Regions from separate parts of the Kribbella sp. NPDC056951 genome, predicted to be linked through region 1. Evidence: riboswitches for the same ligand, from Rfam matches in the RefSeq annotation. Region 1 holds a riboswitch; each other region holds the start of a gene.
The links. Region 1 has a riboswitch for ZMP and ZTP ahead of ACFTSF_RS07915 (glycine hydroxymethyltransferase). Riboswitches for the same ligand answer to the same signal wherever they lie in the genome.
Positions count from the first base shown of each region.

Region 1 (10,295 bases):
TCGACGTAGTCGGTGAGGTCGTCGGACGTCACCTTGTGGCCGCGCAGCTTGCGGCCGAAGCCGGCGTCCAGGCCGAGCCCGCCGCCGAGGTGCACCTGGTAGCCAGGGACCTGGTTGCCGTCGGCATCGAGGACTAGCTGGCCCTTGAGACCGATGTCAGCGACCTGGATCCGGGCGCAGGAGTTCGGGCAGCCGTTGACGTTCACCGTGATCGGTACGTCGAGGTCGGGAATCCGCTCCTCGAGTTCGTCGATCAGCTGGGCCGCGCGGGCCTTGGTCTCGACGATCGCGAGTTTGCAGAACTCGATCCCGGTGCAGGCCATCGTGTTCCGCCGCCAGGCCGACGGCCGCGCCTGGAAGCCGAGAGCCGCCAGCTCGGTGACGAGCGACTCGACCTTCGACTCCTCGACGTCGAGCACGATCAGCTTCTGCTGGGCGGTGGTCCGGATCCGGTCCGAGCCGTGCGCCGCGACGACGTCCGCGACCTTGGCGAGCTTCTCGCCGGACACGCGACCGACGACCGGCGCGACACCGACGAAGTACTTGCCGTCCTTCTGCTTGTGGACGCCGACGTGGTCACCCTGCACAGCGGGGATCTCCGGCGCCGGGCCGTCGATCAGCTTCCGCTTGAGGTACTTCTCCTCGAGCACCTCACGGAACTTCTCGATACCCCAGTCGGCGACGAGGAACTTGATCCGGGCGCGGGTCCGCAGCCGGCGGTAGCCGTAGTCGCGGTAGATGCTGCAGATACCCCACCAGGCCTCGTGCACCTCGTCGAGCGGAACCCAGGCGCCGAGACGCTGGGCGAGCATCGGGTTGGTCGACAGACCGCCGCCGACCCAGACGTCGAAACCCGGGCCGTGCTCGGGGTGCACGACGCCGACGAACGCGATGTCGTTCACCTCCGGTACGACGTCGTGCGACGGGTGCCCGGTCATCGCGGTCTTGAACTTCCGCGGCAGGTTCGAGAACTCCGTCGTACCGATGTATTTCTCGACGATGTCGTCGATGGCCGGCGTCGGGTCGATGATCTCGTCGGCCGCGATCCCGGCGACCGGGCTGGAGATGATCACCCGGGGCACGTCACCGCAGGCCTCGGTCGTGTAGAGGCCGACGGCCTCCAGCTTGTTCCAGATCGCGGGGATGTCCTCGACCCGGATCCAGTGCAGCTGGATGTTCTGCCGATCGGTGATGTCGGCGGTGTCGCGGGCGTAGGTCGTGGAGATCTCGGCGATCACGCGGAGCTGCTCGGTGGAGAGCTGGCCGCCCTCGATCCGGACCCGGAGCATGAAGTACTTGTCGTCCAGCTCTTCGGGCTCCAGGGTCGCCGTCTTACCGCCGTCGATCCCGGGCTTGCGCTGGGTGTAGAGGCCCCACCAGCGGAAGCGGCCGCGCAGGTCCGCCGGGTCGATCGAGTCGAACCCGCGGTGCGCGTAGACGTTCTCGATCCGGGCCCGGACGTTCAGGCCGTCGTCGTTCTTCTTGTTCTCTTCGTTCTTGTTCAGGGGTTCACGGTAGCCGAGCGCCCACTGACCCTCACCCTTGCCCTTACGGGGGCGGGCGGGCTTGCGGGTGGTACCGGCCTGCGGTGAGGAGACGCCAGTCATCCGGAACGGTGTCCTTGTCCTAGAGACAGGTGCGTCCGCGGGGGCCTAGCTCGAAGCGTCGTCGATTCGACCTGGTCTGCGCGGTGCGCACCCAGCTGATGTTTCGAGCGGGGTGGCTGTCAGAGCATCGAAGGACGACAGATGGCGCTGCGCATCCGCCCGAGGTCGACATGAATCCGACCTACGAGGTGAGTTGAGCGGGCAGCGAGCATGTCAACAAGAGTCAGCGTGAACGGCTGACAAATCAACTCCCAATCCTGCATCGCGAGACGCGATCTCACGATGTGGCTATCCCGACCAGTCTGGTGTGTTTTGATTCCCGCCTGAAACACGCTGAGCAATGAAGCTTGTACAAGATATCTTGTCTAATTACCATGGACTCATGTCGCCGAAAAAGACCCGTTCACCCGGAGCCTCCCGAGTGCAGGCCGTGGATCACCCGCTACGACGCCGGCTGCTGGACATCCTCGCAGTCGACGGACCGTCCACCGTGTCGGTGCTCGCTGCGCGGACAGGGGAGATGGTCGGGAACATCAGCCACCACCTGAAGGTGCTTGCCACCGCGGGGGTGATCGAGGAGGTCCCCGAGCTGGCCAAGGACCGGCGCGAACGGTGGTGGAAGAGCGCCTGGTCGTCGTACTCCTGGCGCGTTGGTGACGACGAGCCGGGCGCGGAGCTGATCGGCGGGGTGGCCGAGGAGAGCAACGTCACGTACCGCGCCGGCAAGATCCGCGACTGGGTCGCCAAGCGCCCGGAGTACGGCGCGGCGTGGGGCGAGGCGGAGCTGTCCATCGATGTCTGGTTGCGGCTCACGCCCGAGCGGCTGACCGAGCTGCGCGAGCGGATCCAGGAGGTCCTCGAGGAGTACGTCGACAACCCGTCGACCGAACCCGAGGCGGAACCGGTGTACGTCTTCGCCCAGGGGGTCCCGGCGCAGCCCTGACCTCTGTACATTTCCTCGGATCAACAGGAAACTTTCCTAACTGTTGATGGAGGAGGCTGTTGTGAAGGCGATACGCCGGGTGGGATCGGTTGTGGTGGCGGGCGGCTTGGTGCTGGGCTTGGTCGGCCCGGTCGAGGCCGCGACCGGGGGCGCGGTTCGGGTCAATCAGCTCGGGTACGGCGCCTTCGACGGAAAGTCGGCGTACGTGCTGAGCGAGGGCGCGGTGACCGGGAAGTCCTTCTCGGTCGTCGACAGCCGGGGTCGTCGGGTGCTGACCGGCAAGGTTGGCGCCGAGCTGGGGGAGTGGAACGCGAAGTACCAGCACGTCTCGCAGGTGGACCTGACCCGGCTGTGGGTGCCGGGGACCTATCGGGTCGAGGTGCCTGGGGTCGCGTCGTCGCCCGCGTTCGTCGTGCGGGCCGACGGGGATGCGCTGGCGACGTCGGCGAAGGACAAGGCGGTGAACTTCTTCACCGAGCAGCGGGACGGGGCGAACGTCGTACCGGGGTCTCTCGGGCGCAAGCCCGCACACCTGACGGATCGGGCGGCGCAGGTCTACGAAACGCCGACGTTCGTGAATCCGGACACCGATCAGACGGTGGGTGAGCTGCAGCGGGTTGCTGGTCCGGTTGATGTCGAGGGTGGCTGGTACGACGCGGGCGACTACCTCAAGTTCACGCACATCGCGGCGTACTCGGACTCGTTGCTGTGGGCATCGGCCCGGGACGCGCGGCGGCCGGATCGCAAGGTGACGAACGAGGCTCGCCACGGGCTGAAGTGGCTCGACAAGATGTGGGATGAGAAGTCGAAGACGCTCTACATCCAGGTCGGTGTCGGCACCGGCAACGCCGAGGGCACATTCATCGGTGACCACGACATCTGGCGGCTGCCCGAGGCGGACGACCACCTGACTTCACCTGCCGAACGTCACTTGCGCAACCGGCCGGTGTTCCGCGCGGCGGCCCCTGGGCAGCTGATCAGCCCGAACCTGGCCGGTCGCACGGCGGCCGCGTTTGCTTTGGCGGCACAGGTCGAGGCGCGGACCGACCGTCGCCTGGCGCGCAAGCACCTGGAGACGGCTGCGCAGATCTTCGCCCAGGCCAAGACCACTAATGTCGGTCAGCTGGTGACGTCGTTGCCGTTTGCGTTCTACCCCGAATCCGCCTGGCGCGACGACCTCGAGCTGGGTGCGGCTGAGCTGGCGTTGGCGGCTCACCGGCTGGGCGATCGCCGGGCCGCCGGTTGGGTGCGACAGGCGTCGTACTGGGCCGGCCAGTATCTGGAGCACGAGGCGGGCGGCGACACGCTCAACCTGTACGACGTGAGTGCGCTCGCGCACGCGGATCTCATCCGCGCGGCGCGATCCGACCGTGCACTGGTGGCCAAGCTGAGTGCTGACTTGCGGGCTCAGTTGGCGATCGGGACCACGCGCGCCGCTCAGGACCCGTTCCGGGCGGGCGCGCAGTACGACAATTTCGACGCCGTACCGCACACCTTTGGGTTGGCGGCGACTGCACGGCTGTATCGGCAGGTGACCGGCGACCGTCGGTACGACACCTTCGGTGCTCAGCAAATCGACTGGGCCTTCGGCGCCAACGCGTGGGGCGTGTCGTTCATGGTCGGCGTCGGCTCGAACGCCGGCCAGTGCCCGCATCACCAGATCGGCAACATCCTCGGCCGCCAGGTGGTCGGCGCCGTCGTCAACGGCCCGAACTCCGCCGACCTGTTCGAGGAAGGCCTCGGCGATCACCTCGACGGCATGAACGCCTGCCCGGCGAACGGCGTCGACCAGTACGCCGAGTTCACCGGCCGCGGCTCACGCTATGTCGACGACGTCCGCTCCTGGCAAGCCTCCGAACCCGCCGACGACTTCGCCGCCATCGCCGTCTACGCCCTCACCCGCTAACTTTGTTGGACCCGCGGTCGGCGGAGACTGAGCCTATGCAAGCCCAAACCCTGACCCTCCTCCGGCCGCGCTTCACCATCACCCACGTCACCGACGGCGTACCGGCTGTCCCTGCGGGCGACTGGTGGGCGATGTCCCGAACGCCCGCTGGTACGACGGTCATCTGTGAGACCGAGGGCGGAGCCGAGCCCTGGCGAGCCTTCTACAACAACGAACCGCACGCCCTGGACCAGCCAGGCATGCTCGCCGCGATCGTCCATCCCTTAGCCGCTGCCGGCCTCTCGGTCTGCGCGGCCTCCACCTATCAAGCCGACCTCGTCCTGGTAGCCGAAGCGGACCTCGACGCAGCCATCGCAACCCTCCAAGCCGCCGGCCACACCATCGTCGACTAGGTGCCGTCAGTGGACCTGGACCCACCAGGAAGGTGGGGGCAGGTTGGTGGTCTGTCTGCCGTCCGACGGACCAGACTCGCGGCATGCCGACTTCGCACTCTCGCAGAGCCTTCATGATGCTCGCTGCCGCTACCGGTCTGACGACTCTCGGTGTCTCAAGCACGGCGCGAGCCTCCGGTTCGCCAGACCTCACACCACTGCGGATCCGTACCCGCGCTGGGACCTTCGACGCCGTCGCCGCGGGTCCGCGGCACGGCCGAAAGGTGCTGTTACTGCACGGCTTTCCGGCGATCGGCCTCGACTGGGAGCACCAGTTGCTCGGGCTGGCCGCGGCCGGCTATCGGGCGGTAGCGCCCGACCAGCGCGGCTACTCGCCGGGCGTGCGGCCGACCAGCGTCGCGGACTACCACCTGGATCACCCGGTCGCGGACGTTCGTGCGATCGCCGACTCCCTGGGCTGGGGCCGGTTCGACCTGGTCGGACATGACTGGGGTGCCGCGGTCGCGTGGGTCGCTGCGGCGAAGCACTCCCGGCGCGTGCGGTCGCTGACGGCGGTATCCGTGCCGCATCTCGGTGCCTTTGCCGAGGCGCTGCGGACCGATCCGGTTCAGCAAGAGGCCTCCAAGTACATGAACTTCTTCCGGCAACCGGCTCCGATTCCCGAGAACGTCATTCTCGCCGGCGGGCCGCCCACGCTGCCCGCGAAGTACCTCGAGAGGTTCTCGCAGCCAGGTGCGCTGACCGCAGCGCTCAACTGGTACCGGGCCAACGACTTCACCGGCTACGAGCAGAAGATCACGATCCCGACGCTGTTCATCGCCAGCACGAAAGACCCGGCAGTCGCACCCTCGGGCGTCCACGCGACCAAGAACTGGGTCACCGGTCACTACCGCCTCGAGATCCTCGCCGGTATCGGCCACAACATTCCAACCGAAGCCGCCGAAGCCACCACCACCCTCCTCCTCGAACACCTCACCTCGGTGTGCTCATAACCGAAACAGTTAGGCTGCAGCGGTGCTGAGTGCGGGGGCGATTGCGGCTGGGGTTCGGGCGGGGGAGTTGTCGCCTCTCGCGGTGGTCGAGGAAGCAGTGGATGCGGCTCGGCGGTTGGATTCGGTGCTGCATTTCCTGGAAGAGTTGGATGCCGGTACGGCGTTGCGGCTGGCTCGGGAGGTGGATCCGGCGGGCCTGTTGGCGGGGGTGCCGTTTCTGGTGAAGGCTCGGACGCCGCCGGAGTCGCCGATTCTGGAGCGACTGTTGGCGGCCGGCGCGATTCCGATCGGGACGGCGACGCGGGCGCGGCCGGGACCTGGGTCGCAGACGTATGGGTGGAACGGGCGCGAGTACACGCGGAACCCTTGGGATGTGAAGCGGTCGCCGGGTGGGTCTACGGCCGGGGGAGCGGCGGCGGTTGCGGCGGGCGTCGTACCGCTGGCGACTGGTGGCGACAGTGGAGGGTCCCTCAGGATTCCGGCGTCGTTCTGCGGTTTGGTGGGGTTCAAAGGCACCTACGGCAGGGTCCCGCGAGCAGTCGGCCGAGGGCTCGGTGGGCTCACCACGGCCGGCGTGATCGGTGCGAACCTCGGTGACGTGATGCTCGCGACGAGTGTCGTGAGTGGACCGCATCGGCTGGATCCAACGGCGCTACCGCACTGGCCGGTGCCGATACTTGCCGAGGGCCCCTGGCGGGTGGCCTATCTGCCGACACTCAGCCAGTACGCCGCGGATCCGGCCGTTGACCAGCTGATTCGCAACCGCCTGTCGGTCGTCGACGTGATCGACGTACCGCTGAAGTTGCTGCCCACCGACGATGCCTGGCAGGTGCTATCCGCGCTGGATGCGGGACGAGGTGTCGCGGCTGCGGACGTGCAACGAGCACGCGCCGTACGGGATCACAACCACACCGCGCTGGCTGATCTGTTCAACGTCGTCGACGCGCTCGTCACCCCGACCACGCTGACTGTTGCCCACGGCTACGATCAGTACGACGAGAACATCATCGTCGGCGACCCGTGCTGGGCGTTCAACGTTACCGGCCACCCAGCCGTCAGCGTGCCGGTCGGACTGCTCGACGGACTCCCCGTCGGCGCGCAAGTGGTCACGCCGTACGGCGATGATGCGACCGCGCTCGCGGTGGCGAAGCGCCTGCTGGTCGAGCTGCCAAGGCCCGGAATCGTCGCCTAGCCTGGGTTTTTGGCTCGCCAGTCCTTCATCGTCTGCTCGAGATCACCGTGCACGAACGTGAAGAACTCGGCCGCCTCGGACAGCCGACGGCCGACGGTGGTGTCGGCGCCGAAGAGAGCCGCGCCGTACGCGCTGCTGGCCGCCCATTCGGTCAGGGCCTGATTGCGGCGTTCGAGAATCGCGGCGAATACATCCTCGCGAATCCGGTAGTGATCCTTGCGGGAACCCGGCATCCGCTCCCGGGAGATGAACGACATCTGGATCAGCTGCCGGACCGCGCCGGACACCGCAGGCTGGCTGATCTGCAACGTCTCGGCCAGCTCAGCCGCGGTCATCGTTCCGTTCGGGCTGACGAGCATCCGGCCCATCACCCGGGCCGACATCGTCGGCACCCCACTGTTGGCCATCACCCCGGCGAAGCGTTCGACGTACTGACTGACTTCATCCGGGGTGGGCGCCATGATTGAACCTTACATTAATCAGAAGTTTCTGATTGTTTGTCAGCTGAGCTCGAGACCCGGGTACAGCGGGTGCTTGTCGAGGATCTCCGCCGAGGCTGCGCGGGTCTTGTCGGCGACCCCGTCGGCCAGCACGTACTTGGCCTTCGAGGGTGCACCGGCCGCCGTCGTGGTGGGCGTGGTCGACGACAGTACGTCGACGATCAGCTCGGCCACGCGGTCGAACTCGTCAGCGCCGAACCCGCGCGTGGTCAGCGCCGGCGTACCGATCCGGACACCCGAGGTGTACCAGGCGCCGTTCGGGTCGCGGGGGACCGCGTTGCGGTTGGTGACGATGCCCGCGTCGAGCAGCGCCGACTCGGCCTGCCGGCCGGTGATGCCGTACGACGATACGTCCAGCAGGACCAGGTGGTTCTCGGTACCGTCGGTGACGAGCTTGACGCCGCGCTTCATCAGACCCTCGGCGAGGGTGACGGCGTTGTCGGCGACGGCCTGCGCGTAGGTCTGGAACTCCGGCTGGCGGGCCTCGGCCAGCGCGACCGCCTTGGCGGCCATCGTCTGGCTGAGCGGACCACCGAGCACCATCGGGCAGCCGCGGTCGACCGACTCGGCGTACTCGGGCTGGCACAGCACCATGCCGCCACGCGGGCCGCGCAGCGACTTGTGCGTGGTCGTCGTGGTGACGTGCGCGTGCGGTACCGGGTCGAAATCGCCGGTGAAGACCTTGCCCGCGACCAGACCGGCGAAGTGCGCCATGTCGACCATCAGGGTTGCGCCGACCTCGTCGGCGATCTCACGCATCTTGGCGAAGTTCACCTTGCGCGGGTACGCCGAGTAGCCCGCGATCAGGATGAGCGGCTTGAACTCACGGGCCTTGCGCGCGACCTCGTCGTAGTCCAGCAGGCCGGTCTCCGGGTCGGTGCCGTAGGAGTGCTGGTTGAACATCTTGCCGGAGATGTTCGGGCGGAAGCCGTGGGTCAGGTGACCGCCGGCGTCCAGCGACATGCCGAGCATCTTCTGGTCGCCGAGCGCCTTGCGGAGCTTGTCCCAGTCCTCGTCGGACAGGTCGTTGACGTGCTTCGCACCGACCTCGGCCAGCGCCGGGGACTCGATCCGCTGCGCCAGGATCGCCCAGAAGGCGACCAGGTTGGCGTCGATCCCGGAATGCGGCTGAACGTAGGCGTGCGGCGCGCCGAACAGCTCACGCGCGTGGTCGGCCGCGGTCTGCTCGACGGTGTCGACGTTCTGGCAACCGGCGTAGAAGCGGTGCCCGACGGTGCCCTCGGCGTACTTGTCCGAGAGCCAGTTACCCATCGTCAGCAGAGTGGCGGGGGAGGCGTAGTTCTCACTCGCGATCAGCTTCAGCGAGGAGCGCTGGTCGGCCAGCTCGGCCTTGATCGCACCGGCGATCGTCGGCTCGACGGAGGCGATCACCTCGAGCGCGTTGCGGTAGGCGGCCGATGCCTTGGCAGCGTCGAAGGGTTGAGTCATCGTTGTCTCCTGCAGGTTGCAGTGGTTCGAGGCACCCAGGCGCACGGTGCCAACGCTTTTCGCTCCCCGGTGGTACTCCACCTCAGCGCGCCAGTCGCGACCAGCTCACCCTATCGTGCGCTCGACGATCTCCCGGAAGGGTGTCGTGCGTGGCAACGTCCCGAACACGCCACCCCAGTCCCCAGCCAGCCGCGACGCCACAAACGCGTCCGCCACCGCCGGCGTCGAGTACCGCACCAGCAACGACCCCTGCAGACACAAAGCCATCCGAGCCGCCAACCTGCGCGCCCCCGCCTCGGCCCCCTCAACATCCGCCAACGCCTGCAGTACGTCGTTCACCGCCGCATCCAGCCGGCTGTCGGCCCCCTGTGCCGCCCCCACCTCCACCAGCCAAGCCTCCAACGACTCCGGCCGCCGAAGCGCCCGCAGTACATCCAGCGCATTCACATTCCCCGACCCCTCCCAGATCGAGTTCAAAGGCGACTCCCGGAAGAGCAGCGGCAACCCCGACTCCTCCACAAACCCGTTCCCGCCCAAACACTCCAACGCCTCCGCCACCACAAACGAAGTCCGCTTACAAACCCAAAACTTCGCCAGAGGCAGCCCGATCCTTCGGAAGGCGGTCGCCTGCTGGTCGCCGCCAACCGAAGAGTCGACCGCCGCGGCGAGCCGCATCGAGAGAGCGGTTGCTGCCTCGCTCTCTAGGGCTAGGTCGGCTAGGACGTTGAGCATGGCGGGTTTGTCGGACAGGAGGCTGCCGAAGGCAGAGCGGTGGTGGGTGTGCCAGGTGGCTTCGACGAGGGCTCGGCGTTGGAGGGCGGCGGAGCCTAGGACGCAGTCGAGGCGGGTGGCGGCGACCATTTCGATGATGGTGCGGACGCCGGCGCCTTCGTCGCCCAGGCGGTAGCCGACGGTGCTGTGGAATTCGACTTCGCTGGAGGCGTTCGAGCGGTTGCCGAGTTTGTCCTTTAGGCGTTGCAGCGCGAACGTGTTCCGGTTGCCGTCAGCAAGCACCCGGGGGACGACGAAACAGCTCAGCCCGTCCGGCGCCTGAGCCAGCACGAGGAACACATCGACCTGCGGCGCCGAACAGAACCACTTGTGCCCGTCGAGCAGGTACTCACCGTCTCCACCAGCAGGAATCGCGGTCGTCAGGTTGGCCCGCACATCGGAACCACCCTGCTTCTCGGTCATCCCCATCCCGGCCAGCGCGCCGCGCTTGGCTGCCCCGGGCAACCGTCGTACGTCGTACTCGGTCGAAGCCAGTCGCGGAATCCACTCGGCCGCGAGCCGCTCGTCCGCCCGCAGCGCAGG
Region 1 is NZ_JBHUQZ010000002.1:73,357-83,651, forward strand. Features, by position in the region: gene ACFTSF_RS07880 (nitrite/sulfite reductase) at 1-1,607, opposite strand, end outside; gene ACFTSF_RS07885 (winged helix-turn-helix domain-containing protein) at 1,990-2,550, shown strand; gene ACFTSF_RS07890 (glycoside hydrolase family 9 protein) at 2,612-4,456, shown strand; gene ACFTSF_RS07895 (ACT domain-containing protein) at 4,492-4,848, shown strand; gene ACFTSF_RS07900 (alpha/beta fold hydrolase) at 4,932-5,840, shown strand; gene ACFTSF_RS07905 (amidase) at 5,863-7,032, shown strand; gene ACFTSF_RS07910 (MarR family transcriptional regulator) at 7,029-7,493, opposite strand; gene ACFTSF_RS07915 (glycine hydroxymethyltransferase) at 7,533-8,981, opposite strand; ZMP/ZTP riboswitch at 9,008-9,089, opposite strand; gene ACFTSF_RS07920 (acyl-CoA dehydrogenase family protein) at 9,087-10,295, opposite strand, start outside.

Region 2 (10,295 bases), 560 kb from region 1:
CCGGTGATGTCACCACGGGCTCCGTCTCGTCGATCAGGATGTTGGTCACACCGGTCTATGACCGGTGGTCCTGCCGATGGTTGCATCGGATCCGGGTCAGGCCAGACTGCGGATGTACGCGCCCAGGAGCGCTGAGGTGTCCGGAACGAAGGTCCACTCGTCCAGACGCCGTACAAGCTCCGCAGGGGTCATCCAGGCGCCCCAGGCGACCTCTTCGGGCTGGTGGACGACCGGACCGTCCCAGACGCACGTGTAGAGGTAGGCGTGGTAGTTGGTGAACTCGTCGGCGTAGTCGCCTTCGGGGAGCTTCGTCAGCTCGGCACCGGTGATCCCCAGCTCCTCGGCCAGTTCACGGACCACGGCGTCGTACGGGTCCTCACCGGCATCGATCACGCCACCGGCCATGAAGTCGTAGCAGGCCGGGTACACGTCCTTGGTCGGCGTCCGCCGGTGCACGTAGATGTCGCCACTGGAGTTGCGGACCAGTACGCCGGTCGCCGAGTGCCGCAGGTTGTCGCGGCGCATCACCGAGCGGGGTACCGACCCGCAGACCACGCCGTCCGCATCGACGAGTGCCACCAGTTCATCCATGCCCGCAGTCTCACACGACGCCTGTGTAGTGCACCTCCTGCTGCCAGTGGTCCCGCGGCTGCTGGTGCAGAGTCCAGTACTCCTCAGCGATGCGGTCCGGGTCGAACGCCGTACCGGGTGCCACCGAGCCGTAGACGGTCACTGAGGCGGCGTGCAGGCCGTCGGCGCCGTAGGTCTGGTCCAGGAGGCTCACCAGTGTCCGGACACCCGCCTTACCGAGTGAGAGGCTCACGTAGTCCGGCTTGGTCTCCGGCATCCCGCCGGTGATCAGAAACGAGCCACCGCCGTTGGCCACCATCGCCGGCGCGACATGTGCCGCGGCTGTGATCGCACCGCCGACGTTGACCGCCCAGGCGTCGTACTGCTCGCGCAGTGTCAGTTCACCGATCCGGTCGGCCGCAATCTTCGCGGCGTTGTAGACCACGACGTCAGGTGTCCCCAGCTCGGCGACAACCTTGTCCAGAGCGCCCCGCAGCGCCGACTCGTCGGTGCAGTCGGCGGCCAGCGTCAGTGTCGCCCCAGCGGCCTCTGGCTGCCGCCGCGCGATCAGTGCGACCGGCCAGCCTTCCCGCGCGAATCGGCGTCCGACTGCCTGGCCGATCCCCGGTCCGGCACCGATCACCACAACTCCCGGCATGTTCGTTCCTCCTGCTGCGTTGGTATCGATCACCGGGACCGTAGGCCGTGACACCGGTGTCAAGGTCAAGAGGCGAGGAGTGGGCATTGCTGATCGGAGAACTGTCGGAGCGCACCGGTGTGAGCCGAAGACTGCTGCGGTACTACGAGCAGCAAGGCCTGCTCGAGCCGGTGCGCCAGACCAACGGATACCGCGAGTACTGCGACCAGGCGCCGAACGTCGTCGGGCACATCCGCAGCCTGCTCGCGGCCGGGCTCCCGACCGCGATGATCGCCGGCGTGCTGAACTGCGTGCAGGGTGATCCGGCCGAGCCGGTGCTGTCAGGCTGCCGGGGCATGGTCGACGGACTGACCGCCGAGCGGGCCCGGGTGGCGGCGGAGATCGAGCGGCTCAGTACGTCGCAGCGGGCGCTCGACGTACTGCTCGAAGCGGCGATCCACGCACCGGAGTGACGCAACGATCGGGACGGAGACCGACTTTGGGCGACCCGACCGCGTAGGCTCGTGATTATGAGTGTGCGGCGGATCATGGGGACCGAGACCGAGTTCGGCATCTCGGTGCCCGGCCAGCCCGGGGCCAACCCGATGCTGACCTCGAGCCAGGTGGTGAACGGCTACGCCCAGACGCAGCCACTGGCGCGCAAGACGCGATGGGACTTCGACGAGGAGCACCCGCTGCGGGACGCGCGCGGCTTCGACCTGAGCCGGGAGGTGGCCGACTCCAGCCAGCTCACCGACGAGGAGACCGGCCTGGCCAACGTGATCCTCACCAACGGCGCCCGGCTGTACGTCGACCACGCCCACCCCGAGTACTCCGCGCCAGAGTGCACCAACCCGCGCGACGTGGTGGTCTGGGACAAGGCCGGTGAGCTCGTCATCATGGAGGGCGCGCGACAGGCCCGGCAGATCCCCGGTGCCCCGCAACTCAACCTGTACAAGAACAACACCGACAACAAAGGCGCGTCGTACGGGTCGCACGAGAACTACCTGATGCGCCGCTCGACGCCGTTCGCCTCGATCGTGCGGCACCTGACGCCGTTCTTCGTCAGTCGCCAGGTCGTCACCGGCGCCGGCCGGGTCGGGATCGGCCAGGACGGCGGCACGAACGGGTTCCAGATTAGTCAGCGGGCCGACTACTTCGAGGTCGAGGTCGGCCTCGAGACGACCCTCAAACGGCCGATCATCAACACCCGCGACGAACCGCACGCGAACCCGGACCGCTACCGCCGGCTGCACGTGATCATCGGCGACGCGAACCTGTCCGAGATCTCGACGTACCTGAAGGTCGGTACGACGTCGCTGGTGCTCGCGATGATCGAGGACGGCTGGCTGACCGACGACCTCGGGGTCGACCGCCCGGTCACCGCGCTGCACGAGATCAGCCACGACCCGACCTGCACACACCTGATGACGCTCAAGGACGGTCGCAAGCTGACCGCCGTACAGCTGCAGACGGAGTACCTGGAACAGGCCCGCAAGTATGTCGAGGACAAGTACGGCGACGACGCGGACCGCCAGACCAAGGACGTGCTGCACCGCTGGGAGTCGGTCCTCGACCAGCTCGCCATCGACCCGATGAAGCTGTCCGACCAGCTCGACTGGGTGGCGAAGTACAAACTGCTGCAGTCCTACCGCGACCGCGACGGCCTGGAGTGGGACGACCCGAAGCTGCACCTGGTCGACCTGCAGTACGCCGACCTTCGTCCGGACAAAGGCCTGTACTACAAACTCGTCAACTCCGGCCGGATGCAGCGGATCGTCACCGACGAGGAGATCCGGATGGCGGTCTCGCACCCGCCGACCGACACCCGCGCCTACTTCCGCGGCCGCTGTATGCAGCAGTACGCGCCGCAGGTCGCGGCCGCCTCCTGGGACTCGGTGATCTTCGATCTGCCCGGCAAGGAGTCGCTCCAGCGGATCCCGACCCTCGACCCGCTGCGCGGTACGAAAGCGCATGTCGGTGCCCTTCTGGACCAGTGCGACACCGCGAGTGACCTGGTTCGCACCATCACTGGGGGTGCCGCCGGGTAGGGTCGCTCTTAGAAGCACGGAGAAGCGGTTGGGCGTCTTCTCCACTGCGGTTCTAGGAGGTGTGTGCGATGGCGAAGGACGGCGGGCAGCAGCACAAGCAGCCGAAGCGTTCGACGACCGAGGAAGAGGTCGAGCAGTCGACCACGTCGGAAGACGTGGCCGAGCGCAAGGAACGGCTCGACGAGGACGTCGACTCGATCCTCGACGAGATCGACGAGGTGCTCGAGGAGAACGCCGAGGAGTTCGTCCGCGGGTTCGTCCAAAAGGGTGGGGAGTGAACCGCTCGATGACATTTGATGCCTCCGGCCGGTTGCCGGAAGCCTTCCTGACCCCAGGTGGCACATCGTTCATGGACTTCCTGGCCGGGCACGCGCCCGACCTGTTGCCCGGACGGCGCAGCCTGGGGCAGGCCGACTTCTCCGACCAGGTCCCGCACGGTACGACGATCGTCGCGGCCACCTTCGCGGGTGGCGTGGTGATGGCCGGCGACCGGCGGGCCACGATGGGCAACATCATCGCCTCGCGGGACATCGAGAAGGTGTTCCCGGCCGATGAGTACTCGGCGGTCGCGTTCGCGGGATCGGCCGGGTTCGGGATCGAGATGGTCCGGCTGTTCCAGGTCGAGCTCGAGCACTACGAGAAACTCGAGGGCACCACGCTCAGCCTGGACGGCAAGTCCAACCGGCTCAGCGCGCTGATCCGGGGCAACCTGGCGATGGCGATGCAGGGTCTGGCCGTGGTTCCGCTGTTCGCGGGCTACGACCACGACCGCAAGGGCGGGCGGATCTTCTCCTACGACGCCACCGGCGGCCGCTACGAGGAGACCCACTTCCACAGCGTCGGCTCGGGCTCGCTGTTCGCCCGGGGCTCGCTGAAGAAGCTCTACCGCGAGGACCTGTCCGCGACCGACTGCGCGATGGTGACGATCCAGTCGCTGATCGACGCCGCCGACGACGACTCGGCCACCGGCGGCCCGGACATGCTGCGGCGGATCTTCCCAGTGGTCGGTGTGGTCACCGCCGACGGCTACCAGCGGTTGCCCGAGGACGAGGTCGCCGCCCTGGTCGACGCGGCCTGGGCGCAGCGCCACGGCCGCCCCGACGGCCCCGCCACGGCGTCCCTGACCTGATCCCATCGACATAGAGGACGACACCTTCGATGAGCACGCCGTTCTACGTCTCACCAGAACAGCTGATGCGCGACCGGGCGGACTTCGCCCGGAAGGGCATCGCCAAGGGCCGCAGCGCGATCGCGCTGCAGTATGCCGACGGCATCCTGTTCGTCGCCGAGAACCGCTCACCCGCACTGCACAAGGTGGCCGAGATCTACGACCGGATGGCGTTCGCCGCGGTCGGCCGCTACAACGAGTTCGAGAACCTGCGGATCGCCGGCGTCCGGCTGGCCGACATGCGCGGCTATTCGTACGACCGGCGCGACGTCACCGGCCGGGCCTTGGCCAACGCGTACGCACAGACCCTCGGCGCGATCTTCTCCTCCGGCGGCGAGAAGCCACTCGAGGTCGAGATCCTGGTCGCCGAGATCGGCACCTCCACGGCCGACGACCAGATCTACCGGCTCACGTACGACGGCTCGATCGCCGACGTACGGGGTTATGCGGTGATGGGCGGCCAGGCCGAGCAGGTCGCCGAGTACGTTGGCGAGCACTACCAGGAGGGAATCTCGCTGGCCGGGGCCCTCCGGTTGGCCGTCGACGCCCTCGGCCACGACAGCAGCGAGCCCCGCGAACTGACGTCGGACCAGCTCGAGGTCGCCGTACTGGACCGGACCCGGACGCAGGTCCGCAAGTTCAAGCGCATCTCCGAGGAGACGCTGGCCCGGATCCTGTCCGAGTCGCACCCCGCCGCGGATATCGAGGCAGCCGTAGTTGAGGACGCGACGCCTTCGGAGCCGACCGAGGAGACCCCCTCGTCACCGGCATCCTCGTCCGCGGCGCCGTCGTCGGCCGACGACGAGGCACCGATCGCTCCGCCCGAGGACCCCGACGACAGCCGCCCCCTGTGACGGACCGAACCACCGACGCAGCCGCCACCTCCTCCGACGTGGCGGCTGCGTCATCCCGGGCCGCCGACCCAGAGCCCTGGGAGCTCCTGGGGGAGAAGGTCGCATACCAGCGCTTCCTGACGGTCAAGGTCCGTCAATACCGCATGCCGAACGGCCACGAGGTCGACTGGGACGTCACAGGCCCGGAGTCCGCGGATGGAGTCGCCCGCGGCATCACCGTGCTGCCCCTGACCCCGGACGGCCGGATCGTGACGATCCGCATGTTCCGTCCAGGCCCGGACAGCGTCGTCACCAACCTGCCAGGCGGCCTGATCGAGCCCGGCGAGGACCCTGCGGTCGGCGGCGCCCGCGAGCTCGAGGAGGAAACGGGCTACACCTGCGAGACCCTCGAGGTCGTCGGCTGGACCTGGGCCGGCACGTCCTCAACCTTCCGCAAGTACGTCGCAATCGCCCGCGGCTGCCGTCCCAACGGCACCCAGCAACTGGATGACGCCGAAGACTGCGTCCCAGTCGAACTGACCGTGGCCGAGTTCCGCGCCGAACTCCGCACCCCCGGCGCCATGACCGGCACCGACGCCGCCTACCTAGCCCTCGACCACGCCGCCCTCCTCTAACCCCTCGCCCGCCGCCGCTACTGATTGACGAGGGCAACGATGAGAAGCGAGAAGACGACCGCGAAGGCCAGCCACCAGAATCCGTCGATCACCTTGGCCCGCGGGGACTTCGGCTGCTTCACCGGATAAACCTGCTCGGCCGGTGGTACGCCCGGATGCGGATCGGCGCCGTACCGGTTCAGGCCGGGCGTCCCGGCGCTCGTGAGGTGGACGAACAGCACCGCGCTGCCGACGACCGGCACGAACGACATCAGCAACCACCAGCCCGAGTGATCAGTGTCGTGCAACCGCCGAATCGCCGCGAGTACGGCGACGACCTGGTGAGCGACAAGACCGAGCCCACCGATTGCCCATCCCACTCGCTGCTCCGCGGACAACCCCAACGCCCGGTCGACCAGAATGGGGGCCAGCAACACCACCCAGCCCGCGAGCCAGACAAGCCAGTACTCACGCCGTAGCCCGCGCCCACGAGGATCGAACACCGCCCTGACGACCGACACCGAGACCCTCCTCTCTTCTCGGTGCCAGTGTGTGAGACCGGAGGAGGATCGGCAGGCTGTGACCGCTTGATGCCAACGCGTCCCCTCTGCGAAGCGCTCATTTGACGAGCGGTAGCGAGGCGGGGCCGGTGCGGGGGAGAAGGTAAGCTGGAGGCGGGTCGTGACTGGCGTTGAGGTGGGGTACCACCGGGGAGCGGCTTGCCGGTGGATCCGGCGGTGGTAGCCGCGCGCCTGGGCATTTGAGTTGACGCCCAGAGGAGTGCGCCCATGACCGCCGAACTGATGATCGGGACCGAGCTCGCCGCCGAGATGGTGACGAACGCCGCCGCCCGCGCTGAGAAATTGCGCGAATCCACCGGAGTCCAGCCATGCCTGGCGACCGTGCTGGTCGGTGACGATCCCGCTTCCGCGACCTACGTGCGGATGAAGCAGAACCGCAGCAAGAAGGCCGGGATCGGTTCGCGCAGCGTCGTACTGCCGGCCGCGACCACCACCGACGAGTTGGTCGCCGAGCTCACCAACCTCTCGAACGACCCCGAGGTGCACGGCATCCTCCTGCAGCACCCGGTCCCCAGCCACATCGACGAGCGCGCCGCGTTCGAGGCGATCAACCCCGCCAAGGACGTCGACGGCGTCACCATGCACGCGTTCGCGGCGATGGCGTTCGGTGAGCCCGGGTTCCGGTCGTGTACGCCGGGCGGGATCATGCGGCTGCTCGAGGCGTACGACGTACCGATCCGCGGCGCGCACGCGGTCGTCATCGGCCGCAGCCCGATCCTCGGTAAGCCGGCGGGAATGTTGCTACTGGCATCGGATGCGACCGTCACCTACACGCACTCGCGGACCACGAACCTCCCCGAGATCGTCCGTACGGCGGACATCGTGGTCGCTGCGGTCGGCAAGGCGAACTTTGTCCGCGGCGACTGGTTGAAGCCGGGGGCGGTCGTGGTCGATGCCGGATACAACGAAGGCAATGTCGGTGACGTTCACTTCGAGGAGGCGAGCGAGGTGGCGCGCCTGATCACGCCGGTTCCGGGCGGTGTCGGGCCGATGACGATCGCGCTGCTGCTGGAGCAGACGGTCGACGCCGCGGAGGCCCAATCCGAGACGGCTGTCCACCCTGTGGCCGGCCTGGCCTAGGCTGTAGACGTTGTGAACTGACGAGGAGGCGTGACGTGGCGGTGCGGGCGATCCGGGGAGCCACCCAGCTGGACGTGGACGAGCGCGAGCACCTGCTCGAGCGGTCCGCCGAGCTGGTGAAGGCGGTCCTGGAGGCGAACGATCTGGACAGCGCGGATCTGATCAGCATCCTGTTCACCGTCACGCCTGACCTGCATGCGGAGTTCCCGGCCGTGGCCGGTCGGCAGATCGGGCTGACCGACGTACCGCTGATGTGCATGCAGGAGATCGACGTACCGCATGCGCTGCCGCGGGTGGTCCGGATGATGGTGCACACCGAGACCGAGCGCTCCCGCGACAAGATCCAGCACGTCTACCTGCACGGTGCGTCGGCGCTCCGTCCCGACCTGACAGGCGCCCAGTGACCGAACTTCGTGGCCCGGTCCGCATCGTCGGTGCGGGCCTGATCGGTACGTCGATCGGTCTCGCCCTGGCCCGGTTGGGTGTCGTGGTCGAGCTCGTCGACGCGAACCCCGACAACGCGCTGATGGCCGAGCGCATCGGCGCGGGATCACGGCTGGTGCAGATCGAACCGCAGCTGGTCGTGGTCGCCGTACCGCCGGACCACGTCGGGGCGGTGATCGCCGAGCAGCTCGCGCAGACCGACGCGGTCGTCACCGACGCGGCGAGCGTGAAGTCCAAGCCACTGACGGATGCCCGGCTCCTGTCCGCAGACCTGAGCCGGTACGTCGGCAGTCACCCGATGGCAGGTTCGGAGCGCAACGGCCCGTTGGCAGCGCGCGCGGATCTGTTCGACGGCGCGACCTGGGCGATCACCCCGCACGAGACGAGTTCGCCCGAGGCGGTCGAGCTCGTGCATTGCCTGGCTGAGGCCTGTGGCGCACGCACGGTCGAGCTGTCCGTCGAGGACCACGACCTCGCGGTTGCGCGGGTCTCGCACCTGCCGCAACTGATGTCGTCCCTGGCCGCCGGCACCCTCGTCGACGCACCGAACTCACACCTGCAACTGTCCGGCCAAGGCGTCCGCGACGTCACCCGCATCGCCGCCGGCGACCCAGGCCTGTGGACCCAGATCGTCTCCGCCAACTCCGCCGCCCTGACCGGCCTGCTCGAGCAGATCCGCGACGAACTCGATCGCGTCCTAGTTGCCCTAGGCAAAGAAGAGGCCGGCGACGAACTCACCTCGGTACTCGCCCGCGGCGTCTCCGGAGCCGTCCGCGTCCCCGGCAAGCACGGCACCCCGCACATCGAGCTGGTCAGCGTCCTCGTCACCATCCCCGACCGCCCCGGCCAGCTGGCCCGCCTCTTCAACGACGCCGCCGCCTCCGGCGCCAACGTCGAAGACCTCCGCATCGACCACAGCCCCGGCCGCCCCGTCGGTGAAGTCGAACTCCTCGTCAAACCCGGCTCCGACGACCAGCTAACCCAAACCCTCACCGCCCGCGGCTGGGTCGTCCACCGCTGACCACCTAGCCTGCCGCACGACCGTGGTCGAGGGATGTCCGTGGCGGCGGATATTCTCGGGGCATGATCATCGCTGTGGACGGGCCGAGCGGGTCCGGTAAGTCGAGTACCGCTCGGGGCGTGGCCGACCGGCTGGGACTGCGGTTCCTGGATACGGGGGCGACGTACCGGGCGGTGACGTGGTCGGCGATCGAGCACGGGTTGGATCTGGGTGACACCGCGGCGGTTGCGCAGCGGGCGCGGGAGTTACGGCTCGAGCTCAGCACCGATCCGCTGAACCAGTTCGTGATCGCGGATGGGACCGACGTCACTGCGGCGATCCGGGAGCCGCGGATCAGTGAGCGGGTCAGCAAGATCGCGACCAACCTGGATGTCCGCAAGGAGCTGATCCGGCGGCAGCGCGAGATCATCGACGACGCCCAGCCGAGCGGCGGGATCGTCGTCGAGGGCCGCGACATCGCGACCGTGGTGGCCACCGACGCCGAGCTCAAGGTGCTGCTGACCGCGGACCAGGAGGCCCGGCTGGCCCGGCGCGGTGCTGAACTGGCGGTGGGATCGGTGACCGCGGAGCAGTTGCGCGACCAGATCGTACGGCGGGACGCGGACGACTCGACGGTGGCGGACTTCCAGGTCGCATCGGACGGCGCGGTCACCATCGACTCCACCGATCTGTCCCTGGAGGAGGTCATCGACGTGATCAGCCGGCTCGCCAAGGAGGCCAGTCCCCGGAGCCATGACAGCTGAGCTGACGAGGCGGCGGGAGCTGCCGTTCACGGGGGATCTGCCGAAGCTGCCGTATCGGCTCGCGGTGCCGGTGCGGGCGGTGGCCAGCCGGTACTTCGCACGGAAGTACGACCTGCGGGTGCACCACGAGGAGCTGTTCCCGCGGACCGGGCCGGTACTGATGACGCCGAACCATCTGAGCCTGCTCGACGGGCCGTTGCTAGGCGCGATCGCACCCCGGATGCTGCATCAACTGGCCAAGATCGAGGCGTTCGGCGGCCTGCAGGGCTGGTTCCTGCACCGGGTCGGGCAGATCGCCATCGACCGCACGTCGTACGACCCGCGCGCGATCCGGCAGTCGATCAAGGTCCTGCGCGACGGCCGGGTGCTCAACATCTACCCCGAGGGCACCCGCGGCACCGGGGACTTCACCCGGATCCGGCTCGGTACGGCGTACCTGGCGATGGTCACCGGAGCTCCGATCCTGCCCGTGGCGCTGCTCGGGACCCGGCTGCCGGGCGGTGATATCGAGGGGTTCCCGCCATCCGGGAGCCGCGTCGACGTGGTGTACGGC
Region 2 is NZ_JBHUQZ010000002.1:636,631-646,925, reverse strand. Features, by position in the region: gene ACFTSF_RS10630 (RNA polymerase sigma factor) at 1-49, opposite strand, end outside; gene ACFTSF_RS10625 (NUDIX hydrolase) at 97-591, opposite strand; gene ACFTSF_RS10620 (SDR family NAD(P)-dependent oxidoreductase) at 602-1,228, opposite strand; gene ACFTSF_RS10615 (MerR family transcriptional regulator) at 1,315-1,680, shown strand; gene dop (depupylase/deamidase Dop) at 1,738-3,258, shown strand; gene ACFTSF_RS10605 (ubiquitin-like protein Pup) at 3,327-3,536, shown strand; gene prcB (proteasome subunit beta) at 3,545-4,387, shown strand; gene prcA (proteasome subunit alpha) at 4,417-5,280, shown strand; gene ACFTSF_RS10590 (NUDIX hydrolase) at 5,277-5,894, shown strand; gene ACFTSF_RS10585 (DUF805 domain-containing protein) at 5,912-6,394, opposite strand; ZMP/ZTP riboswitch at 6,545-6,638, shown strand; gene ACFTSF_RS10580 (bifunctional 5,10-methylenetetrahydrofolate dehydrogenase/5,10-methenyltetrahydrofolate cyclohydrolase) at 6,662-7,534, shown strand; gene aroH (chorismate mutase) at 7,570-7,938, shown strand; gene ACFTSF_RS10570 (prephenate dehydrogenase) at 7,935-8,999, shown strand; gene cmk ((d)CMP kinase) at 9,062-9,742, shown strand; gene ACFTSF_RS10560 (lysophospholipid acyltransferase family protein) at 9,732-10,295, shown strand, end outside.
Region 2: it holds a riboswitch for ZMP and ZTP, as region 1 does, so the genes downstream of both, ACFTSF_RS10580 (bifunctional 5,10-methylenetetrahydrofolate dehydrogenase/5,10-methenyltetrahydrofolate cyclohydrolase) here and ACFTSF_RS07915 (glycine hydroxymethyltransferase) in region 1, are expected to answer to the same signal.

Region 3 (10,295 bases), on a different contig from region 1:
CTTCGCCGCGATGCCGGATCTGAAGGTGGTTCAGCTGCAGACCGCGGGATACGAGGCCGTCGTACCGCATCTGCCGGAGGGCGTCACCTTGTGCAACGCACGCGGGGTCCACGACGCGTCGACGGCCGAATTGGCGGTCGGGCTGATCCTGGCGTCGTACCGGCGGTTGCCGCGGGCGGTGCGCAACCAGGAGCTCGGTGTGTGGCCGACCGACTACGTGGACATGGACGACTCGCTTGCGGATCGGACCGTGCTGATCGTGGGGTACGGGTCGATCGGTGAGGCGCTGGAGCGGCGGCTGGCCGGGTTCGAGTGTGAGGTGATCCGCGTGGCGAGGCGGCCGCGGGACGGTGTTCACCCGACGACCGACCTCCCGGAGTTGCTGCCGCAGGCGGACGTCGTCGTACCGCTGACTCCGGCGACCGACGAGACACGCGGCATGGTCGACGCGAAGTTCCTTGCCCGGCTCAAGGACGGCGCACTGCTCGTGAACGTGGCTCGCGGGGTCATCGTCGACACCAGTGCGCTCGTGGCTGAGCTCGGTACGGGGCGCATCTCGGCCGCGCTCGACGTCACCGATCCCGAGCCGTTGCCGTCAGGTCATCCGCTGTGGTCTGCTCCAAATGTGCTGATCAACCCGCATCGCGGGGGTGCCTCGACGGCGTTCGAGCCGCGGGTCGCCCGGTTGGTGCGGGCGCAGCTGGAGCGTTTCGCGCAGGGGGAAGCACTCATCAATGTGGTGGCGGGGCCGCCACGCTAGTTCGTCGATCCACAGGAGGACAACGATGTCCGAGACCGTACTGCTGATCGGGACCAAGAAGGGGCTCTGGATCGGCCGCAGCGACGCTGCGCGCCGGGAGTGGAGGCTCGACGGTCCCGCGTTCGAGATGCAGGGCGTGTACGCCGTGGGCATCGACACGCGCGGTGAGCAGCCGCGACTCTTCGTCGGCGGGACCAGTGAGCACTGGGGACCGGCGGTGTTCCACTCCGATGATCTCGGGAAGACGTGGGACGAGCCGGCGGAGGGCTCGATCGGGTTCCCGGCCGGGACCGATGCGTCGCTGGAGCGCGTGTGGCAGATCCAGCCGGCGCCGGCTGCCCAGCCGGGTGTTGTGTACGCCGGGAGTCAGCCGTCGGCGCTGTGGAAGTCGACCGACGGGGGAGTGACGTTCGAGCTCGTCCGCGGCCTGTGGGACCACCCGCATCGCGAGCAATGGGGCGCAGGGTTCGGCGGTCAGGCCGTGCACACCGTGCTGCCGCACGCGACCGACCCTGCGCGGATCAGCGTCGCGATGTCGACCGGTGGTGTCTACCAGACGACTGACGGTGGGGAGTCGTGGTCCCCGGCCAACCACGGGATCAAGGCGTACTTCCTGCCCGACCCGGATCCCGAGTTCGGTCAGTGTGTGCACAAGCTGGCGGCGCATCCCGACGTACCGGAGCGGATGTTCGCGCAGAACCACCATGGTGTGTACCGGTCCGACGACGGTGGCGAGATCTGGAAGAGCATCGCCGATGGATTGCCGTCGGACTTCGGCTTCCCGATCGCCGTGCACCCGCATGAGCCCGACACCGTGTACGTCTTCCCGTTGGTGGCCGACGGCAACCGAATCCCCACTGATGCCACTTGTCGCGTCTACCGCTCTCGCGACGCCGGTGCGACCTGGGAGCCGCTGACCAACGGCCTGCCCGAGGTCTCCTACGTCCCCGTCCTCCGCGACGCGCTCACCACCGACGCCGCCGAATCGGCCGGTGTCTACGTAGGCACCCGCGACGGCTGCGTCTACGCCAGCGCCGACGCAGGCGACACCTGGACCGAGGTCGCCAGCCACCTCCCCGACGTACTCACCCTGCGCGCCGCGGTGATCTGACGTGATCACCCTCAAGCTCCCACCCGTGCTCCGCCCCTTCGCGGGCGGAGCCGAGCAGGTCGAAGTCGAAGCCACCACCGTCCGCGCCGCCCTAGCAGCCACCGACCCACCACTCCGCCGCCGCCTCACCGACGACCAAGGAGCAGTCCGCCGCCACGTCAACATCTACCTGGGCCCCGACAACATCCGAGACCTAGCCGGCCCCGACACCCCCCTCACCGACGGCGCCGAACTCCTAATCCTCCCCAGCGTCGCCGGCGGCTAGCGCGGTCAGGTTGGGGGGTGGTGGGTGCCGGTGCGGTCGGTCCAGCCGGTGGTGTCGGATTCGGCGCCTACCTCGGAGACGGCCCAGACGATGTTGCGGATGCCGGGGCGGTCGACGGCGCCTTGGTCGAGCATCGCTTGGTGGTATTGGCGGGCGTTCGTCTCGTCCGCGTAGACCTGGATCATGTGGCCGTCGCGGGTCCAGGTGCCGTGCACGAAGCCGGGCAGGGGGATCTTGCTCGAGGCCATCAGTGACAGTTGGTCGCGGAGACTCTCGATGAGGTCGGGGTCGATGTCCCACACGCCGATGACTGCCCACATGGTGAGCAGTATGTGCGGGACGGGTTGGTGGCGGAAGAGCCGGTTGTAGCGTCCGGGAAGTGAAGGGCGACGTGATCGTGGTGAGTGGGCCTCCGGGAGCCGGTAAGTCGACGGTGGCGAGGTTGGTTGCCTCGGATGCTGAGCGGGCGACTGTGCATCTGGTGACCGACCAGTTCTACGAGGCGATCCGGACTGGGTTCATCCCGCCGTACCTGCCGGATGCGTCGAGGCAGAACGATGTGGTGGTGGATGCGTACGTGGCCGCGGCTGCGACGTATGCACGCGGTGGGTACGACGTCGTGGTCGACGGTGTTGTTGGACCGCATTACGTGCCTCCGTTTCGGGCGGCTGCGGAGGCCGACGGTCTGACCTTGTCCTACGTCGCACTGCGGCCTGCACTTGAGACAACCATCGCCCGAGCGCAGAACCGCGGTCCCGAGTCACTGCGTGACGAAGGCGCTCTCACTCACATGTACGGCGTCTTTGCCGACCTAGGCGCGCTGGAGCGCCACGCCCTCGACACGACCGGCCAGTCGGCGGCCGCCACGGCGGAGGCTGTTCGGATGGGGGTCGCCGCCGGGAGGTACCGCCTGAGCTAGTGGCGGAAGAGGCGGAGGTTGGTGGGGGACCAGGTGATGCCGAACCGAGCGCAGGCGGCGGCTATCTGGTCCGAGCGGATGGACCCGGCGGGTTCGGCGATGTGGGTGACGCCGAAGCGGGCTGCCTCTTCGACGTTGTCGGGGAAGGGGAGTGCGCCGTCGGAGACCATCGACACGCCGGTGAGCGGCTCAAGCGAGTGGCGGGACCACCACTCGGCCGCTTTCGCGCCGGCTAGGCGGGTGCAGTCGACGCGGGACTGTTGGCCGGCGCCGATGCCGATCGCCATACCGTCCTTCAGGAGAGCGACGGTGTTGGACTGCGTGTAGCGGACGACGATCAGGCCGAGCATCAGATCCCGTGCGGCGGCGTCACCCACCTCGGCCGACAGCAGGTCTCGAGTGATCGGTACGTCGTCCCGCTCCTGGCTGAGGCGGAGACCGTACAGCTCACGCACCTCCTCGCGCGGTGGCTCGAACGACGGATCCGCCTCCAGCACCAAGTACGTGCCCCGCTTCTTCGCGGCCAGCACCTCAACCACACCAGGCGCGTACCCAGGCGCGATGATCCCGTCACTCACGACCCGACGCAGCACGTCAGCCAGCTCAGCGTCGACCACCTGCGAGACCGCCACGAAATCGCCGTACGACGACTTGGGGTCGGCGTCCCGTGCGCGCCGGTACGCGTCAGCAACCGACGTACCGAGCGCAGCGCCAGCCGGGGACACATGCTTGTACGACGCCGCTGCAGGTACCCCAAAAACAAGAGCGGCCTCCCGGACGAGCTGCCAGCCGGTCAGCGCGTCGAGGACATTGATGTACGACGGATTGCCCGCCACGACGGTGAATGGTGCGGCCGAGCCGACGACCGTCATCGACGCGGCCTGATGTGGATTCATCCCATAACGCATGCGCGACCTCCGGGAGGAGGCGCCCAGGCGGACGACGCCACGTAGCTGTTCGCTCCCCGGTGGTGATCCACCCTCGCCAGTCGCGGTAGGGCACAGGGTATTGCAGGAAAGTGCAATCCTTGTCCACAGAGGTCCGAGGAGTCTTACCATCCGCGAATGGGGTTCTTCTCGCGGAAAGGTGTCGATCTGGCCGGGCTGAGGCTGGATCAGGCCTGGGTGGACGACGACCTCGACGCGGCGTACGCGGCGGTTCGGCGAGGGGATTTGTCGACTGGGCTGGCCCTGCTGAAGGTGACGCCGGCTAATACGAATCTGCGGTCGATCCGGGCTACTGGGCTGGCGAAGGCGGCGGTTGGGCGGAGCGAACAGCTGGAGATGCGGCTCGAGGCTTACCCGAAGGATCCGGATCTCTTGTTGTGGTTCGGGCAGACGCTGGTGTTCGAGGCGTGGTCGGTGCGGACCGGGCAGCGGGCGAAGGATGTGTCGGCGCAGCGGTTTGCGACGTTCCACGACATTTTGCGTACGGCGGCCGAGGTGCTCCAAGGGGCGATCGTGGCGGCTGCGGATGACGCGGTGCCGTGGGAGGTCCTGCAGTGGGCGGCACTCGGGTTACAGGCGGAGCCGGAGGACAAGGCCGAGATCTTCCACGCCGCGCTGATCCGGCACCCGGGGAGCTACGCGGCGCATACCGGTCGGGTTCAGGTGCTGGCGAAGAAGTGGTCCGGGCTGGAGCTGGCTGAGCTGGTTGATTTCGGGGACGCGGTGGTGGGGCGGGCGCGGCCGGGCAGTGTGCTGTGCAGTATCGCGGCCCACGTGTTCAACGAGGTCTGGCTGGAGGTCGCGTCGGACAAGGACCCGCCGCGCGTCCAGCGCCTGAAGCGGTACGCGCGCGAGGTCTCCGGTCGCCGACCGGACCTGACCGCAGCCCGCGACAAGTGGTGGAACGACGCCCGTACGCCGGATCCCGCGGATGTATCCGCGCATGGCGCGATGGCGTTCGCGCTCAAGTGGGCGGGCGCGAAGTCCGAGGCGATGGATCACGCGTGCCGCACCGAAGGCCGGATCGAGAGCGTGCCGTGGTCCTACGTCGGCGGCGTCCCCGGCTTCGCCGAAGCCCTCGCCAAACGGATGGACTAGCCCTTCTCGGCGCGGAAAACCATCAGCCGAGAGTCCACAGAGAACGGCTCACCCTGCCAACCGGCAGTCACCTGCACTGCGAATCCGGCTGCGTCCAACGCGTCGCTGATCTCCGCGAGCGAGCGGAAGTACAGCTCGTTGCGGTAGACGTCGTCGCGGCCGTCGTCGTACCGGTTGTGGGCATCGAAGACGACGCGGCCGTCGGCGACCTCGATCAGGTCGAGCCATTCGGTGAGGTGGCCGATCGGGGTGTCGCGTTCCCCGTACGTCGCCTCGCGCGTCCACGACTCCCACGCCCGCGCCACCGGGTTCCGCGACTCGAAGGCCAGTACGCCGCCGTCGCGGAGCGCTCCAGCTAAGGCAGTCAGGGCAGCGGGTAGGTCGGGGATGTGCATGACCGTGTTCCCGGTGCACACCACGAGGTCGACGTCCGCGGTCGGCGAGATCACGCTGGCGTCGCCGGTGAGCCAGGTGACGGAGCTCGGCGTACGGCGGGCGTAGTTCAGCATCGTCGGGCTGGGATCGATACCGATCACCTCCCGGCCGGGCGTCGCCAGTGAGCGCGTCAGCAGGCCGGTACCGCAGCCGAGGTCGACGATCTTCCGGGCATCGAGGGAGTCGGCGAGAGCGCGGAAGTACGCGTGATCGTCGCCGTCGGGATTGTCGAGGTCGTAGAGCTCGACCAGCTTCTCGTCACCGTAGGGATCCACAGCGCGAACGCTAGAGAGCCCAGGACGGTGGGGCAATGTGTTTAGAGTGAGCCCATGGTCGATGTGAAGCCCCGCAGCCGCACAGTCACCGACGGTCTGGAAGCGACCGCGAGCCGAGGAATGCTCAGAGCGGTCGGGATGGGTGACGACGACTGGGTGAAACCGCAGGTCGGGGTGGCGTCCAGCTGGAACGAGATCACCCCGTGCAACCTCTCGCTGGACCGGCTCGCGAAGGCGGTCAAGGAGGGCGTGCACGCGGCCGGTGGGTACCCGCTGGAGTTCGGCACGATCAGCGTCTCCGACGGCATCTCGATGGGCCATGTCGGGATGCACTACTCACTTGTCAGCCGCGAGATCATCGCCGACTCGGTGGAGACCGTGATGGAGGCCGAGCGCCTCGACGGTTCGGTCCTGCTGGCCGGTTGCGACAAATCCCTGCCCGGCATGCTGATGGCCGCGGCGCGTCTCGATCTGGCGAGCGTCTTCCTGTACGCCGGTTCGATCATGCCCGGCCGCCTTGGCGACAAGGACGTGACGATCATCGACGCGTTCGAAGCCGTCGGTGCGTGTGTTCGCGGCCTGATCACTCGCGAGGAGGTCGACGCCGTCGAGCGCGCGATCTGTCCGGGCGAGGGTGCATGCGGCGGGATGTACACGGCCAACACGATGGCCGCCTCTGCCGAAGCTCTCGGTATGTCGTTGCCCGGATCAGCAGCGCCGCCCGCTGTGGACCGCCGTCGGGACGGGTACGCGCGGAAGTCCGGCGAAGCGGTCGTCGGCCTTCTGCAGAAGGGGATCACGGCGCGCCAGATCCTCACCAAGGAAGCGTTCGAGAACGCGATCGCCGTGGTGATGGCGCTCGGTGGCTCGACGAACGCCGTACTGCATCTGCTCGCGATCGCCCGCGAGGCCGAGGTCGAGTTGACCCTGGCCGACTTCAACCGGGTGGGCGAGAAGGTCCCGCATCTGGGTGACCTGAAGCCGTTCGGCCGGTACGTGATGACGGACGTGGACCGCGTCGGCGGTATCCCGGTGATCATGCGGGCGTTGCTCGATGCCGGTCTGCTGCACGGCGACTGCCTGACCGTGACCGGCAAGACGATGGCCGAGAACCTCGTCGACATCGCCCCGCCGGATGTCGACGGCGCGATCATTCGTGCGCTCGACAAGCCGATCCACCCCACCGGCGGCATCACGATCCTGCACGGCACGCTCGCTCCGGAAGGTGCGGTCGTGAAGAGCGCTGGCTTCGACTCCGACGTGTTCGAAGGGACAGCGCGCGTGTTCGACGGCGAGCGGGCGGCGATGGACGCCGTACCGGAGCTGAACCCGGGCGACGTCGTCGTGATCCGCTACGAAGGCCCGAAGGGCGGCCCCGGGATGCGCGAGATGCTCGCGGTCACCGGCGCGATCAAGGGCGCCGGCCTCGGCAAGGACGTGCTCCTGCTCACCGACGGACGCTTCTCCGGCGGTACGACGGGCCTCTGCGTCGGCCACGTCGCCCCGGAAGCCGTCGACGGCGGCCCGATCGCCTTCGTCCGCGACGGCGACCGCATCACCCTCGACGTCGCCAACCGCACCCTCGAACTCCACGTCGACCCCGAAGAGCTCACCCGCCGTACCGAAGGCTGGACGCCCAAGCAGCCCGCCATCACCAAAGGCGTCCTCGGCAAATACACCCGCCTCGTCCGCTCCGCCTCCGAAGGCGCCGTCTGCATCTGACCCGCCCCCGTCTGATGGGTAGGCCAGGCAGATGGTGGGTTGGCCCACCGGTAGGAGCCTGGCCAACCCACCATCCGATGGGTCTACCCACCAGATGGGAATCGACCGGAAGGCGCCAGGGGGTGGGATGGGCGTCTCGGATGGTGGGACGGGGTGGGCTCGAACTTGACCCCGGTGTGGTTCGCGGGCGAATAATGCCTACATGCGATCGATTCTCCTCGTACTTGTGCGGCGCGCCGACTGACGCGACCACTGAGTCGAGCGCGCCCCTTCAGCCAACCCGGCCGAGGGGGTTTTTTGTTGCACGGGCGACTATCTGAGACCCAGCGGAAGCCCCGCAACGGCCACCAGCGAAGATGAATCGATCGCCACAAGCCAAGCAAGGCACACGTGATCAGGATTGAGGGAAGGCACTCATGAGCGAGCAGCTGACCGGGGCACAGGCTCTGATCCGCGCACTGGAACATGCCGGAGTGGACACCGTGTTCGGCATCCCGGGCGGCGCGATCCTCCCGGCGTACGACCCGATGCTCGACTCGACCCAGATCCGGCACATCCTGGTACGCCACGAGCAGGGCGCCGGGCACGCGGCCCAGGGGTACGCGGCGGCTTCCGGCAAGGTGGGGGTCTGTATGGCGACCTCCGGCCCGGGGGCGACCAACCTGGTGACGCCGATCGCGGACGCGTACATGGACTCGGTCCCGCTGGTCGCGATCACCGGTCAGGTGGCGAGCGCGGCGATCGGGACGGACGCCTTCCAGGAGGCGGACATCCGCGGCATCACGATGCCGATCACCAAGCACAACTTCCTGGTCAACGACCCGAACGACATCGCCACCACGATCGCCGAGGCGTTCCACATCGCCTCCACCGGCCGGCCCGGCCCGGTGCTGGTCGACGTGACCAAGGACGCGATGCAGGCGAAGGTCGACTTCCACTGGCCGACCGAGCTGTCGCTGCCCGGGTACCGTCCGGTGACCCGCCCGCACCCCAAGCAGGTGCGTGAGGCGGCCCGGCTGATCACCGCCGCGGAGAAGCCGGTTCTGTACGTCGGTGGTGGTGTGATCCGCGCGCAGGCCGAGGCGGAGCTGAAGGACCTTGCCGAGCTGCTCGGCATTCCCGTGGTCACCACGCTGATGGCCCGGGGCGCGCTGCCCGACACGCACGAGCTGCACTTCGGGATGCCGGGGATGCACGGCTCGGTCTCCGCGGTCGGTGCACTGCAGCGTTCGGACCTGCTGATCACGCTCGGCGCGCGGTTCGACGACCGGGTGACCGGCAAGCTGGATTCGTTCGCCCCGGAGGCGAAGGTCATCCACGCCGACATCGACCCGGCCGAGATCGGCAAGAACCGTGCCGCCGACGTGCCGATCGTGGGTGACTGCAAGGAGGTCATCACCGACCTGATCGCCGCGCTCCGCACCGAGATCTCGACCAGCGGCCGGACCCCGTCGTACGACGCCTGGCGGAACCAGCTCGTGTCGGTCCGGGAGAAGTACCCGCTCGGGTACGACGAGCCGGAGGACGGGAGCCTGTCCCCGCAGTACGTGATTCAGCGGATCGGTCAGATCGCCGGCCCGGACACGATCTACACGGCCGGTGTCGGTCAGCACCAGATGTGGTCCGCGCACTACCTGCCGTTCGAGAAGCCGCGGCACTGGCTGAACTCCGGCGGCCTCGGCACCATGGGGTACTCGGTGCCGGCCGCGATGGGCGCCAAGGTGGCCCGGCCGGACAAGACCGTGTGGGCGATAGACGGTGACGGCTGCTTCCAGATGACCAACCAGGAGCTCGTCACCTGTGCGCTGGAGGGCATCCCGATCAAGGTTGCCGTGATCAACAACCAGTCGCTGGGCATGGTCCGGCAGTGGCAGACGCTGTTCTACGACAAGCGTTACTCCAACACCGACCTGCACTCGAACCGCATTCCCGACTTCGCCAAGCTGGCCGAGGCGATGGGTGGGGTCGGGCTGCGCTGCGCCGACAAGGCCTCGGTGGACGCGACGATCGACAAGGCGATGTCGGTGACCGACCAGCCGGTCGTCGTCGACTTCGTCGTCCACCGCGACGCGATGGTCTGGCCGATGGTCGCCGCCGGCGTCAGCAACGACGAGATCCAGATCGCCCGCGACATGGCGCCCAAGTGGGACTCGGAGGAGCTGTGATGACGAAGCACACGTTGAGCATTCTGGTCGAGAACAAGCACGGTGTGCTGGCCCGCGTCGCGGCGCTGATCTCGCGGCGGGGCTTCAACATCGATTCCCTCGCGGTCGGCCCGACCGAGCACCCGGAGGTGTCCCGGATGACCATCGCGGTCAGCGTGGACGAGCAGCCTTTGGAGCAGATCACCAAGCAGCTGAACAAGCTGGTGAACGTGATCAAGATCGTCGAACTCGAGCCCACGCAGACGGTTCAGCGCGAACTGCTGCTGGTGAAGGTGAAGGCCGACACCCTGACCAGGGGGCAGGTGCTGGAGACCGTCCAGCTGTTCCGTGCGAAGGTGGTGGACGTGGCACCGGACGCGATCACCATCGAGGCGACCGGCAATCCCGAGAAACTCGAGGCCATGCTCCGGGTGCTGGAACCCTTCGGCGTCCGCGAGCTGGTGCAGTCCGGCATGGTGGCGATCGGACGGGGCAGCCGCTCCATCTCCGACCGCACGCTCCGGCCGGTCCCGGTGCCGCCGCCGCACGTCCAGTCGGGGACCCCGACCGTGCAGGCCCAACCCCCACAGCGTCACCACCCGGTGCCGGCGCCGCCGCC
Region 3 is NZ_JBHUQZ010000006.1:226,943-237,237, reverse strand. Features, by position in the region: gene ACFTSF_RS24435 (2-hydroxyacid dehydrogenase) at 1-760, shown strand, start outside; gene ACFTSF_RS24430 (exo-alpha-sialidase) at 786-1,871, shown strand; gene ACFTSF_RS24425 (MoaD/ThiS family protein) at 1,873-2,136, shown strand; gene ACFTSF_RS24420 (hypothetical protein) at 2,142-2,456, opposite strand; gene ACFTSF_RS24415 (AAA family ATPase) at 2,516-3,055, shown strand; gene ACFTSF_RS24410 (5-aminoimidazole-4-carboxamide ribonucleotide transformylase) at 3,052-3,990, opposite strand; ZMP/ZTP riboswitch at 3,978-4,057, opposite strand; gene ACFTSF_RS24405 (hypothetical protein) at 4,120-5,100, shown strand; gene ACFTSF_RS24400 (class I SAM-dependent methyltransferase) at 5,097-5,810, opposite strand; gene ilvD (dihydroxy-acid dehydratase) at 5,865-7,532, shown strand; gene ACFTSF_RS24390 (acetolactate synthase large subunit) at 7,949-9,697, shown strand; partial or broken gene ilvN (acetolactate synthase small subunit) at 9,697-10,200, shown strand.
Region 3: it holds a riboswitch for ZMP and ZTP, as region 1 does, so the genes downstream of both, ACFTSF_RS24410 (5-aminoimidazole-4-carboxamide ribonucleotide transformylase) here and ACFTSF_RS07915 (glycine hydroxymethyltransferase) in region 1, are expected to answer to the same signal.